Regions from separate parts of the Streptomyces sp. NPDC018263 genome, predicted to be linked through region 3. Evidence: riboswitches for the same ligand, from Rfam matches in the RefSeq annotation. Region 3 holds a riboswitch; each other region holds the start of a gene.
The links. Region 3 has a riboswitch for cobalamin ahead of ACZ3HQ_RS01970 (ribonucleoside-diphosphate reductase subunit alpha). Riboswitches for the same ligand answer to the same signal wherever they lie in the genome.

Region 1: another riboswitch for cobalamin. It lies ahead of metE (5-methyltetrahydropteroyltriglutamate--homocysteine S-methyltransferase); the one in region 3 lies ahead of ACZ3HQ_RS01970 (ribonucleoside-diphosphate reductase subunit alpha).
Region 2: another riboswitch for cobalamin. It lies ahead of ACZ3HQ_RS28360 (cobalamin biosynthesis protein); the one in region 3 lies ahead of ACZ3HQ_RS01970 (ribonucleoside-diphosphate reductase subunit alpha).

The regions. Positions count from the first base shown of each region.
Region 1 is NZ_JBVHFA010000002.1:766,250-768,486, forward strand. Features, by position in the region: gene metE (5-methyltetrahydropteroyltriglutamate--homocysteine S-methyltransferase) at 1-966, opposite strand, end outside; cobalamin riboswitch at 1,131-1,348, opposite strand; gene ACZ3HQ_RS08365 (amidohydrolase) at 1,419-2,237, opposite strand, start outside.
Region 2 is NZ_JBVHFA010000011.1:53,630-55,866, reverse strand. Features, by position in the region: gene ACZ3HQ_RS28365 (cobyric acid synthase) at 1-29, opposite strand, end outside; gene ACZ3HQ_RS28360 (cobalamin biosynthesis protein) at 26-967, opposite strand; cobalamin riboswitch at 1,067-1,205, opposite strand; gene ACZ3HQ_RS28355 (hypothetical protein) at 1,327-1,548, opposite strand; gene ACZ3HQ_RS28350 (inorganic phosphate transporter) at 1,576-2,237, opposite strand, start outside.
Region 3 is NZ_JBVHFA010000001.1:432,886-435,122, reverse strand. Features, by position in the region: gene ACZ3HQ_RS01970 (ribonucleoside-diphosphate reductase subunit alpha) at 1-1,160, opposite strand, end outside; cobalamin riboswitch at 1,287-1,412, opposite strand; gene ACZ3HQ_RS01965 (GNAT family N-acetyltransferase) at 1,476-1,982, opposite strand; gene mctP (monocarboxylate uptake permease MctP) at 2,064-2,237, opposite strand, start outside.

The sequences.
Region 1 (2,237 bases), on a different contig from region 3:
CAGCGTGCCCAGGGTGGCGAGGGACTTCGACAGGTCGTTGACCCAGATGTTCCGGCCGTTGACCACACCGGCCACCAGCCGCTTGCCGGGCAGCCCGCCGACGGCGGCGAGCGCGTCCAGGTCGGCGGCCGCGGCCTCGGTGAAGTCCAGCGCCAGCCCCTCCACCGGGGCCTTCGCCAGCACCGGCAGGGCCTCGCCAAGACGGTCGAAGTAGGAGGCGACCAGCAACTTCGGCCGATCGGGGAGCGCGCCCAGATCACGGTAGGCCCGCTCGGCCGCGTTCAGCTCGGCCAGGGTGCGGTCCTGCACCAGCGCGGGCTCGTCGAGCTGGACCCACTCCGCCCCGGCCGCGCGCAGATCCGCCAGCACCTCGGCGTACACCGGGAGCAGCCGGTCCAGCAGGGTCAGCGGGTCGAAGTCGGCGGGGACACCGGGCGCGGGCTTGGCCAGCAGCAGGTAGGTGACCGGGCCGACCAGCACCGGCCGGGCGGTGAGGCCCAGAGCCAGGGCCTCCTTCAGTTCCGTGACCTGCTGGGCGGAGTCGGCGGAGAACACCGTGTCCGGGCCCAGCTCGGGCACCAGATAGTGGTAGTTGGTGTCGAACCACTTGGTCATCTCCAGCGGCGCGATGTCCTGCGTACCGCGCGCCATGGCGAAGTAGCCGTCCAGCGCGTCGGTCTCGACGGCCGCCCGGTGCCGCTCGGGGATCGCGCCGACCATCACGGTGGTGTCCAGCACATGGTCGTAGTACGAGAAGTCGCCGGTGGGGACCTCGTCGATACCGGCCTCGGTGAGCGCCTGCCAGGTGGTGCGGCGGAGGTCCGCCGCGGTGGCCCGGAGGGCGTCGGCGGTGACGCGGCCCTTCCAGTAGCCCTCGATCGCCTTCTTCAGCTCCCGGTCCTGGCCCTGACGCGGGTAGCCGTACACGGTGGACCGTGCTGCCGCGGCTGCGGACTTCGGTGTCACGGAGATCTCCTTCACGAGATGAATCCCTGAGGTCCCGGCGACGGGACGAGCACGTGAAGGGGTGACGGCCAGCCGGGCCCGGCCCGCGCGCCGCGGCGCGGTGGTCCGTCTGGTTGCGTACGCCGACCCGCCCTCGAGGTCACCGGAACTCCGTACGCGAGCGGGTCGCGCACGGGCAGTTGGCAGGTCTTCGGACTCGCGGGCGCGTCCTCCCAGGAGGACACCTACTGACCGTCGCTTCCCAGCTCCGTACGTCGGACCCAGTGCGTATGACGGCGGTCGTTCCCGCTCACCGCTGCGGGGCAGTCCCGGATTCCCACCGGGTTCCCTCTTGCGACACCCCGCCTGGCGGACGGGGCGAACCAGCTACGGGGACCAGCCTACGGGCCGTGACCGCGCGCCGCCGGTGCCGTCCGGCATCCGGATGGTGATCCGGGCCACGCGGGCCGGACTCACCTCCCCGCCGGGTCCAGTTGGGCCAGCGCGGCCGTGACCAGGGCGGCCGTGCCGGTGCCCAGGGTGAGGCGGACGCTCGGGAGATAGCGCGGGGAGTGGTTATGGGGGAGGCCGCGGAACTTCTCGGCGGGCCCGGTGCCGGGCGCCGCCGCCCACTGGGTGGGGCCGACCGAGCCGAGCATCCAGTAGGCGCCCCGGATGCCGGGCCGGCCGTGCAGATGGCCGCCCGCGCCGGTGAGCAGCGGGAAGTCCTCCGTCGCCGACGACGCGGGCCAGCCGGTGACGCGGGCGGCGCCGAAGGCGGCCTGGTGGGCGGCGCGCACGGCCGCCGTGACACCAGGGTCGGGGCGGGTGACGCCGGAGCGGGCCAGCTCGCGCACGGTCACCCGGGGTGCCGGCGCGGCCGAGGCGGCCTCCGCGCGCACCACCCGCTCCACCGCCGCCGTGCCGCGGACCAGCGCCGCCTCCGACAGGGCGCGGACGGTGACCCGCAGCTCGGCGCGGGTGGCTATGACGTTCCCGGTGCGCCCGGCGTCCCCGGCGCGCAGCGAGGACGCGGTGACCAGCAGCCGCTCCGCCGGGTCCGTCTCCCGGGCGGCGACGGCCGGGAGCCGGGTCACCGTCCCGGCCGCCGCCAGCAGCGGATCGGCCGTCAGATGCGGGGTGGCCGCGTGTCCGCCGTCCCCCTCGAAGACCACCTCCATGGTCACGCTGCCCGCCATCAGCGGCCCGTCGGCGTGCGCCACCATCCCGGCCGGGAAGGCGGCGGTGTGCTGGGCGAGGACCACGTCGGGGGCGGTGATCCGGTCGTACAG
Region 2 (2,237 bases), on a different contig from region 3:
GTCCCCGCGACCAGCAGACCACCGCTCACCTGCCCCGCCCCCTTTTGATGAGGCGCCCGGCGAGGGTGACGCCGAGCGCGAGCAGACCGACCCGGCGCGAGAGCCGTACCGCCCGTCCGATGTCGGCGACCTCGACCGGCCGCCCGGTGCCGTTGAGCACGGGCCGGTGCTCGACCCGGCCGCCGTAGGAGAGGGTGCCGCCCAGCCGGACGCCGAGCGCGCCCGCGAACGAGGCTTCCACCGGGCCCGCGTTGGGGCTCGGATGCCGGTGCGCGTCCGCCCGCCAGGCCCGTACCGCCCCGCGCGGGTCGTCCCCGGCGAGCACGGCGAGTACGGCGGTGAGGCGGGCGCCCGGCCAGCCGGCCACGTCGTCCAGCCGGGCGGAGGCCCAGCCGAAGCGAAGCAGCCGGGGCGACTTGTGCCCGACCATCGCGTCCAGCGTGTTCACCGCCCGGAAGCCCAGCAGCCCCGGCACCCCGGCGACCGCGCCCCACACCAGGGCGCCCACCACGGCGTCGGAGGTGTTCTCCGCGACGGACTCCACCACGGCACGCGCCATCGCGTCGGCGTCCAGCGCCTCGGGGTCCCGCCCGCACAGATGCGGCAGCCGGGCCCGCGCGGCCGCCAGGTCGCCGCGCTCCAGGGCACGGCCGACGGCGGACGCCTCGCGGGCGAGCGAGGTACCGCCGACGACGGCCCAGGTGGCGGCGGCGGTCAGCGCGGCGGAGCGGGTGAAGGAAGTACGTACGGCGCGTGCGGCCACCACGCCGAGCGCGGTGGCGCCCCCGGCGCACACCAGGGTGTGCAGCGCGCCCCAGCCGCGGTGGTCGTGCCACAGCGCGCGCTCCACGCGCCCGGCGGCCCGCCCGAAGGCGGCGACGGGGTGCCCGCGCCGGGGATCGCCCAGGAGGAGATCACCGAGGAGGCCGGCGGCGGCACCGTACGCGTACGAGCGATCGGCGCCCATCGGCTAGCTCGCCGTGGGCGTGCCGGTGTTCCTGGTGCGTGTTCTGGGGCGACGGCCGGGCATCACGGTAGTCCTCACTCAGGGTGTCCACGCCCTGGTTCGACGAGACCGGCGACGAGAGTTCCTGGCTCCCGGGGACTTCTCCCCGGTGACAGTGGCGGGACCGCGCCGGATTCGCACCGGCTTCCTCTGCTGTCGCCGTACATGGCCCGCGAAGTCCACCACGTGCCCGGAAGGGCCGTCAACCTGCCTGTGACCTGCGGGAGAAGAGTGTGTGGAGCCCCACACCGGCACCGGTGGGAACAGCGGAGGGCCCCCGCACGGCACATGCCGTGCGGGGGCCCTCCGGGGTGCGGGCGCTAGGCGACGATCAGGTAGAAGCCGTACGCCACCGCCGCCGCGCAGGCGGCGAAGCAGGCGTAGGCGCCGGTGACCGCGAGCGGGGCCGAGCCGCCGGTGGCCACCGCGCGCTCGCGGCGGGCCAGGCCGCTGACGCCGAGGGTGAACAGGCCCACCAGGGCCACCGTGACCACGAGGCTGACGCCGAAGACGGAGCCGAGGGCCGCCCAGTCGATCTTCATGGGGATGTTCCTCCAGTTGCCGGGTGGTCAGACCCGGGCGGACGGCGCGGTGGTGGCGGGGGTGGGCTCGGTCGTACGGGGCTCGGCGGCCGGGATGGTGGCCGTCAGGTCGTCCGCGACGATGCCCACGGGGGGCGGGGTGACCATGGCCATCGCGGTGGTCACCACACCGGCCGGCTCCGCGTACTCCTCCGCGGTGACGTTGGTGTGGTCGATGACCTCGCGGCGGGAGATCTTCCAGATGGCGAAGCTGGAGCCGATCAGGAAGAGCGCGACCAGTCCGGTGCCCCAGTCGCCCAGGCCGGTCACGGCCTCGGCGCCCGCGCCGACCAGCGCGGCGGCCGGCAGGGTCAGCGCCCAGGCGACGAACATCCGGCTGGCGGTGGACCAGCGGACCACTCCGCCCTTGCGGCCGAGGCCGGCGCCCATCACCGAGCCGGAGACGACGTGGGTGGTGGAGAGGGAGAAGCCGAGGTGCGAGGAGGCCAGGATCGCGGTCGCGGCGCTGGTCTGCGCGGCGAAGCCCTGACGGGGCTCCAGGTCGGTCAGGCCCTTGCCCATGGTGCGGATGATGCGCCAGCCGCCGATGTAGGTGCCGAGCGCGATGGCCAGGCCGGCGGAGAGGATCACCCAGGTGGGAGGGTTCGAGCCGGGGGAGAGGGCGCCGCCCGCGATCAGCGCGAGGGTGA
Region 3 (2,237 bases):
AGGCCCGCCTCCTCGGCCTTGCGGTAGGCCGCGTCGAACTCCGGGCCCCACAGGTCGACCAGGTCGGGCACGTCCGCCGGGGAGAAGAGCGACCAGGGCTCGTCGGCGTTGACCCGGCGCATGAACTCGTCCGGAATCCAGTGCGCGAGGTTCAGGTTGTGCGTACGGCGCGCGTCCTCACCGGTGTTGTCGCGCAGCTCCAGGAACTCCTCGATGTCGGAGTGCCAGGTCTCCAGGTACACCGCCGCCGCGCCCTTGCGCCGCCCGCCCTGGTTCACCGCGGCCACCGAGGCGTCCAGCGTCTTCAGGAACGGCACGATGCCGTTGGAGTGGCCGTTGGTGCCCCGGATCAGCGAACCCCGGCTGCGGATGCGGGAGTACGACAGGCCGATGCCGCCGGCGTGCTTGGAGAGGCGGGCGACCTGGTGGTAGCGGTCGTAGATCGAGTCCAGCTCGTCCAGCGGGGAGTCCAGCAGGTAGCAGGACGACATCTGGGGGTGCCGCGTACCGGAGTTGAACAGGGTGGGGGAGGACGGCAGGTAGTCCAGGCGGCTCATCAGGCCGTACAGGGCGGCGACCTCGTCCACGGCGGGGGCGCTGTCGTTCTCCGCCAGGCCGCTCGCCACGCGCAGCATGAAGTGCTGGGGGGTCTCGATCACCTTGCGGGTGAGGGGGTGGCGCAGCAGGTAGCGGCTGTACAGGGTGCGCAGGCCGAAGTAGCCGAACCGGTCGTCGGCGCCGGTGTCGATCAGGGCGTCGAGACGGGCGGCGTGCAGCGTCACGAAGTCGGCGGTGCGGTCGGCGACCAGGCCCTCGCGGTGGCCCACGGTCACCGACTCGGTGAAGCGGGTCACGCCCTGCGAGGCGGCCTCGGCGCGGATGGAGAGCGTGAGGAGCCGGGCGGCCAGCCGGGAGTAGGCGGGGTCCTCCGAGATCAGACCGGCGGCGGCCTCGGTGGCCAGCTCGCGCAGCTCCGCCTCGTCGGCGCGCGCCGACCGGCCGCGCAGCGCGGCGGCCGCGACCCGGCCGGGGTCCGCGTCGGGGAGGTCGGCGGTCAGCTCGGTCAGGGTCCGCAGCAGCGCGGCGCCGGGGCCGTCGTTCTCCACAGGGGCCTCGGTCGCCGGGGTGGCTGAAGCCGGATCGGCAGGCGCGATGGTCACGTGGGGCTCTCCCTCGCTGGGCACGGGGGCCAGGCGGAGGGTATGAGGGGGCACGAGCGCACACGGCGTCGCGTCCACCGGCCCACTCCACGAGGCCCGGACGTCTTCGGGCACCCGGACCGGACGGCCGGGCGCGCGCTGTCGGCAGGTCCTCGGACTGACGCTGGCATGCACGAAGCACGCGAGTACACCGTTGCGGGACAGTTCCGGATTCGCACCGGATTCCCCTGCGACGACAGCGAGCACGAGCATACATCTAGTGCCGCCCTGTCACGTCACCCCCAGATGTTGTGTCTGTTGTGTGTCGCGGTGGCTTCAGAGGGTCAACTCGTAGGTGAGCAGGCCGAGGTCCAGGACGCCCGGCAGCGGGTTCCAGTCGCGGGCCGGGGTGCGGTGGAAACCGAGGCGTTCGTAGAGGCGGTGGGCGGCGTGCATCGCGGGCTGGGTGGACAGGACGAGGCTGTGGCAGCCCGCCAGGGTCCGTGCCCGGTCCGCACAGCTCCGTACGAGGGCCTCCCCGGCTCCCTGCCCCCGGCCGGCCCGCGCGACCGCGAGCATCCGGATCTCGGCCTCGCCGGGTTCCGCGATGTCGGCCAGGGGGCCGCCGGCGGGGACGAAGGTGACCCCGCCCAGCAGGACACTTCCGCGCACGGCGACCAGCACCTCCGCCCGCGCCGCCCGCCGGGCCACGTCCCGCAGCTCGCCCAGGTACGCGTCGCTCTCGCCGAAGTCCAGCAGGCCGTCCCCGAGATACGCCTGCGCGGTGATCTCACCCAGGGCGGTGTACTCGGCCCGGTAGGCGGGTCTGATGACGAGGTCCATGCCCGGCAGTGTGGACGACAACGCGACGGGCCGCCGTCGCTTTTCGCGTGACGGCGGCCCGTGGCCGGAGGGCGGGGACTGCTAGTGGCTGGTGCCCGCCGTCGCCGGGGGGAGTTCGACCTCCACGCCGGGGTCGCCCGCGTCGGCGGTGTAGTCGGCGGGGGAGGTCTCGTCGATGCCGTCGGGGGCCTTCAGAGCCCTGAGGGCGAAGGTGAGGATCACGGTGACGACGACGTTCAGGACGAAGGCCGTCAG